Regions from separate parts of the Bacillus capparidis genome, predicted to be linked through region 1. Evidence: riboswitches for the same ligand, from Rfam matches in the RefSeq annotation. Region 1 holds a riboswitch; each other region holds the start of a gene.
The links. A riboswitch is a leader RNA that binds a small molecule or an ion and turns the genes downstream of it on or off. The one in region 1 is predicted to bind cyclic di-AMP.
Positions count from the first base shown of each region.

Region 1 (3,179 bases):
AATTTATCGCCTAATGACATAGGGCCAAGCGTGTCAGGGTTATTGTATTCCATTGAGAAAACTATAACAGTGGCTATTACATTAAGCACCAGTGTACCTACAATCATTAGTTTCGAATGCAGACTTAATTTTTTAAAGCTTCGTTTATACCACACATCCACTAAAACAGTAAAGCCTATTCCGCCTAAAATGAACAGAGAAGAAATCACGAGGTTGACTAACGGATCTCCTACATATCCCATTAAGTTGTCTGGCCATAAAGAAAATCCCGCATTGTTAAAAGCAGATATTGAGTGAAAAAAGCTATAATACATCCCTTTTCCCCAGCCATATTCCGGAACCCATCGGATAGCGAGCAGCAGCATGGCTATCAATTCTATAGATAATGAGAAGATAAATAAGTTTTTCACTAATTTAATAATCCCGCCGAGAGAGGTTTGATTAAGAGCCTGCTGGATAAGCAGCCGTTCTTTAAAACCAATTTTCTTTCCCAGCATGATAAAAATGAGAACTGCAAAAGACATGATCCCCAAGCCGCCGACTTGGATAAGCATGACTATAACCAGCTGGCCAAAGAGGGTATAAGCGGTACCTGTATCAACAACCGCGAGACCCGTGACTGTCATAGCTGACGTCGCAGTGAACAATGCATCGGTCCAGCTGACAGATTCGGTTGTTGCAAACGGTAGCTTTAATAAAATTGTACCTAGTATAATAAAAAACAAAAACACTAATAGCAGCAGCTGGGAGGGATTCAATCGAATGTATTTTATATTCATTTAAACTCCTTCTTTTTCAAATCGTTCAATGTCCTTATTGTTTCCTATGACAATTAACACGTCGTCCTTATAAATAGCTTCTTCAGCAGAAGGAGAAACAATAAATTTCCCATCACGTTGAATTCCAACAATATTACATCCGTAATTGGCCCGTATGTTTAGATCTTCCAAGGAACGGTGATCAACCTTTTTTGTTGCTATAATTTCCACGATGCTGAAATCTTTAGATAGCTCAATAAAATCAATCATCTTATCGGTCACAATATGATGGGCTATTCTTTTAGCCACATCACGCTCCGGATGAATAACTCTGTCAACACCAATTTTCTCGAGAACTTTTGAATGGTTTTCATCCTGTGCTTTTGCCCAAACTTTAGTCACACCTATTTCTTTCAAGAGTAATGAAGTCAAGATGCTTGATTGCATATCATCTCCAAAGGAAACGAACGCAAGATCAACATTTCGAACGCCCAGCTTTTGCAAAACCGTTTCATCGATTGCATTTGCACAAACTGCATGTGTGGCAAATTGCATATATTCACTGACTCTTGTCTCATCTTTATCTACAGCTAATACTTCAATACCCATTTCATAAAACTCTTTAACAAGGGTTGATCCAAAGCGTCCTAAACCAAATACGGCGAATAATTTCTTCATCTTAACCCTTCCTTGATTCATTTTCTATAGTTGTTTGTTAACAAACACAGAAGTATTACATTTTACAAAAAAAAGACCACAAAGGATTCCCCAGTGGTCGTTTTATTCTCCGATCACAAGTTCACATCCTCTCCTTAACGCTTACGAGGTTAGCTGTCGGGTTCGGGTACAGAAGTAACCCTGCCTTCATCATGAAGGATTCACCCCTAGTAACAAAATGTTTGTTACAATTCTGGTTCCCCCGTTCCACACGGATTCAGCGATCAAGATGGTTGATTCTGAAAATTATATTACTCCCAAAGTTTCGTATTGTAAAGTTATCCTATAACTTTATGAGCTAAACTTTTTCTCCGGTACTTGCTCATTCTCCTGGCGCTTTAGACGGCCCAATCGCTCGGTTTCTAAATCAATGTCTATCGCATAATGGGGGCGACGTTTCACTTCCGTAAAAATCGTGCCGATATATTCGCCAATAATGCCAATCCCCATTAAATTCAACCCGCCTAAAAACCAAATCGAAATCATTAAAGAGGTCCAGCCGACGTTTGTGTGCCCGAGAAGTTTTTGAATCAAAGCGTATATCCCTGCAGAAACGCTTAAAAAAAACAATAAAATTCCTAGCAATGTGATACTTCTGATCGGTGTCACACTAAATGATGTAATCCCTTTAAAGGCAAAGGACAGCATCTTTTTCAGAGGGTATTTAGTTTCTCCTGCCACACGCTCTTTTCGATCATACAATACCTTTGTCGATCGCAGGCCGATCATAGGGACAATTCCTCTCAAAAACAGATTGGCTTCACGATAGCGACCGAGCTCTTCAAGTGCACGCTTGCTCATTAAACGATAATCGGCATGATTATAAATTAACTGAATCCCAAGCTTATTCATTAGTGAATAATAGCCTAAAGCAGTTGTCCGCTTAAAAAAAGTATCTGTTTGGCGGCTGCGGCGGACGCCGTAGACAATCTCGTACCCTTCTTTATATTTCTCGATAAAATCACGAATAACAGACACGTCATCCTGAAGATCGGCATCTATTGAAATCACACAATCCGAGCTGCCTTTTGCTTTTTCCAGTCCGGCTAAAAGAGCTTTTTGGTGTCCTGCATTTTTCATTAATTTTATGCCGGTTACATAGCTGTTCTTTACACTTTCCATCACAATCAGTGACCACGTACGATCCTGGCTTCCATCATCGACAAACAAAATTTTACTTTCAGCTGAGATGAATTTATCATCCATTAAGCATTTCAATTCAGTACTTAGCTGGCGGCATGTTTGTATTATAGCTTCCTCTTCGTTGTAGCACGGAACTACGATAGTTACTATAGGCTGTTTCATTATGTACCCTCCTCCATTTTCGCTATTTTCGTTAAGAAAGCTTTTAGCAAAAAATGTATCCATATTGCCTCTGAGGTATTATTCCTTTTTTTAGAAAAGACATTCCTGAATTTATTAAAATGGTCCATTAAAAAAGCAGTGCCAGGTTTTCTAGCACTGCAAAAGTAATTACAATTCATTTATTTTTTATTAGGTGTTAATTCGTTTGAAAACTCAGTTTTACTTGCCACAGGAACAGGTTTTCGCATTAAATTTTTATTTTGCATTAGATTCGAAAAGAAATTTTGAACAGGGCTCATCATATTACCCGAACGGCTGCCGCGTAAGCCAAAAAATACGGCACTGACTAATCCTAACACAGACACCCACAGCATCATTCCATTGTTTCTTTTTCTGGAA
Region 1 covers NZ_JAFDST010000002.1:297,216-300,394, forward strand. Annotated here, with positions in the region: gene JOC74_RS08585 (TrkH family potassium uptake protein) at 1-779, opposite strand, end outside; gene JOC74_RS08590 (potassium channel family protein) at 780-1,436, opposite strand; cyclic di-AMP (ydaO/yuaA leader) riboswitch at 1,560-1,708, opposite strand; gene JOC74_RS08595 (glycosyltransferase family 2 protein) at 1,767-2,780, opposite strand; gene JOC74_RS08600 (hypothetical protein) at 2,960-3,179, opposite strand, start outside.

Region 2 (3,179 bases), on a different contig from region 1:
GTTTTCAATAATGGGAATGGGGATTTCCTTAGTATCGAAACGTACGGCAAACCGCTACAACATCAACAATTATATAGAGGTACCTTCAGTTTATAAATACATCAACATTTACTTAATTACTCGTTTGCACCATGAATTAACACCTATTGAAAGACAATTTACAGAATTGAATCATTCGCTTGTGAACGAATAATGGAGAGAAAGTATTTAACCGAATGGTTGACTAATTCTAGGTTGTTCTTTATTGTTAACTATATGGTTAAACAAAGTAGCCACAATTTAGATTGGATTTTTCATGCTACGTCAGACCGAATTATTACGGTGGGTATTTAATGATTGCAGGGTTGAAAGAGATCGTAGAAAGCGAATGAATTAAAAAATAAGGAGATGTTTTTAATGGAAAAGGTGACACCATTCTTAATGTTCGAAGGAAATGCGGAAGAAGCCATGAATTATTATACTTCTTTGATTGAAGAATCAGAAATTACCAGAATCACTCGTTATGGACCAAATGAAGCAGGAGATGAGGGCAGTGTGATGCAGGCTGTCTTTTCATTAAAAGGACAGGAATTTATGTGCATTGACAGTAACGTAAAGCATGAGTTCACGTTTACCCCTTCCTTTTCAGTGTTTCTTACATGTGATTCTGAAGAGGAAATTACCCGGCTTTATGAGAGCCTCTCAGATGGCGGGGGCGCCCTAATGCCATTAGGTGATTATTTCTTTAGTAAGAAGTTCGGTTGGATTGTCGATAGGTTTGGAGTTTCATGGCAGCTCAATTTTCCAAGCTAAATGTTGGATGGTGTTCCTTCTAAAGAGGAGCGCCATTTTTTATTCCTCCTTTACATAAAGAGTTGAAAATGCCCTGTTCTTTAGTTAAAGAAGTATTCAAATTTTAGATTTTAAAATTACATATTTTTTTAACAATTTTTGTTTACATTTTTAGTGCACAGAAGTATGATAATCATCGGTTTCATATTTCTAAATCGCTGAGACCTAAAGGTGCGGGGGAACCATTTTTGTGGATTGTTACACAATCCAAAGGGGTGAATCCTTTTAAAAGGTAGGGCTACTCAAATGGTCCGAATCCGACAGCTAACCTCGTAAGCGTTATATGAGAAGGAAGGTGGAGCTTGTGAGACAAAAATTATATTGTCTTCAGGCCTATTATCTATGGCTTGCAGGCATTTTTTATTTTAATTGAACTAAAGTGTTTTCGTAGAGTGTTATTTGATATACAGGAAAAGATATGTTTAATACAATCTGGTAGTGAAATTTGTGATTTCTTCTCTAAAGAGATTTTTAATAGGCCGGCCATTAAAATCAACTGAACTAGGGGAACAGAAGCTTAACAAAACAAAAGCATTAGCCATCCTATCTTCTGACGTTTTATCATCAGTAGCCTATGGTCCGGAGCAAATTTTAATTGTCCTGGCAACAGTTGGTGCAGTAGCATTTTGGTATTCAATTCCGATAGCAATGGGAGTATTAATTCTATTAACTGCTCTCATATTGTCGTACAGGCAGATTATCTTTCGCCTATCCTCATGGCGGTGGAGCGTATGTAGTATCAAAGCATAATTTGGGTATAAATCCGGGGTTAATCGCTGGAGGATCCTTGCTGGTAGATTATATTTTAACAGTGGCAGTTAGTGTATCTGCTGGTACAGATGCGATAACATCTGCATTTCCTGCCTTACATTCTTATAATGTGATCATTGCGATTATCTTTGTGATTTTTCTTACCATCTTAAATTTAAGAGGGGTAACGGAATCCGCCTCTATTTTGGCGTATCCGGTGTATTTATTTGTTTTAGCGTTATTCGTATTGATTGGTGTGGGCATCTACAACATTGTAACAGGTCAGGTTCCGCCTGATTTACATCCATCAATTGGTACACCCGTGGCAGGAATCAGTTTATTCATCCTCCTGCGAGCGTTTGCCTCAGGCAGCTCTGCTTTAACAGGAGTTGAAGCCATTTCGAATGCCATTCCCAATTTTAAAGACCCGGCACCTAATAATGCAGCTAAAACGTTACTTGCGATGGGTGCCTTGCTCGCTTTGTTATTTTCGGGAATTGTATATTTGGCCTATTATTACGGGATTACTCCCAGTGAAGAGGTCACTGTTGTCTCACAACTTACGGAAGAGACATTTGGTCGAAATTTCATGTATTTCTTTATCCAAGGAACTACAGCATTGATATTGATCCTGGCTGCCAATACAGGTTATTCAGCGTTCCCATTACTTGCGGTTAATCTTGCCAAGGATAAGTTTATTCCAAGAATGTTTACAATAAGAGGAGACCGGTTAGGATACTCGAATGGGATTATTATTCTTGGGATTGCCTCGATCATATTAATTCTTGCTTTTAAAGGACAAACTGAACAGCTTATCCCGCTATATGCAGTCGGCGTGTTTATTCCATTTACGCTGTCTCAGTCGGGAATGATTGTTAAATGGATTCGTGAAAAACCAAAAGGATGGGTATTTAGGCTTGTTATTAATTCAACCGGTGCCTTGATTAGCTTTACCGTTACGATCATTTTCTTTTTAACCAAATTCGCACAGGTTTGGCCAGTCTTAGTTTTTTTACCCATTATCGTTTTTGTTTTTCACCAGATAAAGAAGCATTATGACGCAGTTGGCGACCAATTGCGACTGACAACATGTGAACCTTCTGTCCCGATTAATGGGAACGTCATTATTGTTCCTGTGGCTGGTATGACTCATGTAGTAGAGAACACGTTAAACTATGCTAAAACTCTTTCGGCAGAAAAGATCATTGCCGTTTACGTTGCGTTTGACAGAGAAGTCGAAAGAAAGTTTGAAGAAAAGTGGAAGAAATGGCAGCCTGATGTCAGACTCGTGACACTTCACTCTCACTATAGAAGTATTATTCATCCTTTGACCAAATTTGTTGATACGGTTGAGCACAAAGCCAGAGAGTCGGATTATCGGGTTACGGTCGTCATCCCTCAGTTTATTCCTAAAAAAGGCTGGCACAATATTCTTCATAACCAATCTAGTTTATTGATTCGGGCATATTTGCTTTATCGGCGGGACGTAGTCGTTACTACTGTCCCTTACCATTTAAAAAAATGAGTTTTTACGGGTGTCTCCTTAATGAGGCACCTTTTTTAATTATACCTTTTAATAATTTTTTTCTTTTTCAGGC
Region 2 covers NZ_JAFDST010000003.1:120,860-124,038, forward strand. Annotated here, with positions in the region: gene JOC74_RS14140 (LysR family transcriptional regulator) at 1-193, shown strand, start outside; gene JOC74_RS14145 (VOC family protein) at 397-792, shown strand; cyclic di-AMP (ydaO/yuaA leader) riboswitch at 978-1,126, shown strand; partial or broken gene kimA (potassium transporter KimA) at 1,279-3,106, shown strand.
Region 2: another riboswitch for cyclic di-AMP. It lies ahead of kimA (potassium transporter KimA); the one in region 1 lies ahead of JOC74_RS08590 (potassium channel family protein).

Region 3 (3,179 bases), on a different contig from region 1:
CTTTTTCCCGATTTTCTTATGTATATTGTTAACCGTTAAAACCGGCTTGATTGTCATTGCTTTAAAGCCCTCCCATTCTAGTATATAGTATACCATTTACAGTCATTTTTCTGGTTAAAAGGGTGTTTCCAATTTGGAGCTTGATATGTCAAAAGGGTCTTTTTTATGGCGGTGTACGGAAATCCGCATCATCGACTCTAATTCATCTATGAAAAGGAAAAGATGGAGCATCTGTAGATAGCTCCATCTTATTCATTGGAATATTTTAGAAGGATTGATTAACGTTTTGTTCAGAAGTAACTCCGTGTTTTTTCTCTGATTCAGCAACAATAACGGCGCAGGCAGCATCTCCCGTAATATTGACTGCAGTCCTTGCCATATCAAGCAAGCGGTCAATCCCTAATATAAGTGCAATCCCTTCAACAGGAAGATTGACGGATTGCAGCACCATGGCCAGCAGGATCAAACCGACTCCGGGCACCCCGGCAGTACCTACACTTGCAAGAACAGCAGTTAGAACAACAGTGACAAGCTCCACAAAAGTCAGATTGACATCATATACCTGGGCGATAAACACTGTTGCAACACCTTGCATGATCGCTGTTCCATCCATATTAATGGTTGCTCCCAAAGGTTGAACAAAGCTGCTTATCGATTTCGGCACCTTTAAATTTTTTTGGGCAGTTTCCATTGACATCGGAAGTACCGCGTTACTGCTCGATGTACTGAAAGCTACAACCATAGCAGGTGAAAAGCCCTTAAAGAAAGCAATCGGATTTAACTTGCCTAATACGGCAACAGTAGAACCATACGTAACAGCCATGTGGATAATCAAGGCTAAAAGAACAACAATAAAATAGAGTCCCATTGCTTGGATTGCGCTAAAGCCTTGGCTTCCAATTGCAGAAGCAATCAATCCAAATGTACCGTAGGGAGCAAATTTCATAACGAGACCGACAAGATACATCATGAGGTCATTTCCCTGCTCTAAAATTTTCAACAGCCCTTCTGTCTTCTTACCGAGCATAGCAATTCCAAGCCCGATAAATATAGAAAACACAATGATTTGGAGCATGTCTCCATTTGCGAACGCCTCGATTGGATTTTTAGGGATAATGTTCATAAGCGTTTCAGCCGTTGATGGTGCTTCTTTTGCTTCATAGCTTCCTGCGTTCTCAGGAGTGATATTTCCCACTTCACCCGGTTTGATCAACAACGTAAGAACAAGCCCTATAATAATTGCAACAGTAGTGGTTAATAGAAAATAGGAGATCGTTTTTGCACCAATCCGACCTAATTTTTTTGGGTCTCCAAGCCCCGCCACTCCTAAAGTAATCGAAAAGAAAACGATTGGAATCACAATCATATTAATCAAATTTAAAAAGATTTTGCCTAAAGGGGAAAATAAATATGGATCCAGCACATCAAATGCTTGAGGTGCAAAAACGTTCAAGATAATTCCGACGATAGCACCTACAATAAGTGCAATGATGATTCTTGTTGCAAGTTTCATAGATTTACCTCCTAAAAAATAATAAAAAAAACCACGAGTTCATTCGCGGCTTCGTGCTCTATTCAGACATAGAGATCCCACATATGACTCTCTTCACGTATACGGGGTTAGCTGTCGGGTTCGGACGAAGAGATGTCCGTTTTTATACATAAAACGTATAAAAATTCACCCCGTAATGATTTTGGGTCCCCCATTCCTTCAAAAAAGGATTAAACGAGTGTAGTATAGTTTTGTAATATAATTAAACACCATTATTTCCATCTTGTAAATAGTTTTTCAAGTATGTCAACTTTTGTTAACACCGACCGTTTCCTCTGTACTGCTATTTGTCACATCAAGAACATCCAAGAGAAAGACAACTACGGGAATACCGATTATCAATCCCCATATTCCAAAATAATGCTCGGAAAAAATCAATACGATAAATGTCATAAAGATAGGGAGCTCAGTTTTTGCAGACATAAGCTTCGGGTTGAGAAAATACGCTTCAATCGCATGAATGATCATAATAACGATAAACATATAGAACACATAGATCCAGTCGCCGATGCTATAGGCAATAATACTGAGAGGGATCAAGGACAAGACGACTCCGGCCACCGGAATCAGCCCCAGGAAAAAGACCATAACGGCCAGGCCGAACAACTGCGGAAAACCCATGATCCAGAGAGAAATCGTAGTAAGAGCACAATTTACAATCGCAATGATAAATTGTGCTTCTAATACCTTTCCAAACGTCTTTACAAATTTCCCACCGAAAAAAGCAATCTCTTTATAAAAAATCGCCAATTTGCTCGTTTTAAATTTTTGCATAAAAGCGACCAAACGGCCTTTTTCGATTAAGAAAAACATACTGAGAATTAATGAGAGAAAAACTTGCAGACTGAATGAACTCACATCAGCAAGGTATGTATAAAGAAAATTAAGCCCCTTTTCAAAATATCCCGAAAGATTCACGTCTCCAAACACAGTGGTGATCTCATAATAAAATGGAATATTCTCTTCTGGACGAGCAGACAGTTCTTTCGCCAAATCTGCCAACTGCTTGATTTGATCCGCGACCACAGGATAATAGTTGAAGATTCCGATTGCCAATAAGCCGCCAAGCGTAATATATAAACTGGTTATCACCACTTTTTGACTCACTTTTAAAAAGTGGTTAAGAAATCCTCTTACTACGTTTTCCAGCCTGTCCATCAAAAAAGTAAAGATAAACGTGAGTAAAATAAGATTCATCATTCCTCGAAAAAGATAAAGGACAGCAGCTATGATAAGAAAAACAAAAAATCGCCTTACTCCCGCATGCTGTAAAAATTTATTCCATGCTGCCGACATTTATTACACTCCAGTCAAATACATCAAGATAAGTAAAATTATATAATAAAAAGACGCGAAAATCTCTTTTCGCGCAGAAAACTTTGCAAAAATATTTAGAATTTCATCAGTTTTCGTCAAATTTTTTCTTTTTATATATTATCAGGCAGATTAATAGTATGGCGACTGTCCATGCGGCTATGATTAGAAAGTGTGAATAGATTTCATTTCCAAGGTTTGATGCCATTGTCAGGTTCATACCGTCGATAAGATGCCGAGAAGGGAGCCATTCAAGCACTGTTACAATCGGTTGAATATCAATTGCATCTTTTATAATCGATCCTATAAAAAA
Region 3 covers NZ_JAFDST010000008.1:87,085-90,263, reverse strand. Annotated here, with positions in the region: gene JOC74_RS22000 (ABC transporter ATP-binding protein) at 1-57, opposite strand, end outside; gene JOC74_RS21995 (dicarboxylate/amino acid:cation symporter) at 266-1,513, opposite strand; cyclic di-AMP (ydaO/yuaA leader) riboswitch at 1,596-1,739, opposite strand; gene JOC74_RS21990 (AI-2E family transporter) at 1,799-2,848, opposite strand; partial or broken gene JOC74_RS21985 (ABC transporter permease) at 2,955-3,179, opposite strand, start outside.
Region 3: another riboswitch for cyclic di-AMP. It lies ahead of JOC74_RS21995 (dicarboxylate/amino acid:cation symporter); the one in region 1 lies ahead of JOC74_RS08590 (potassium channel family protein).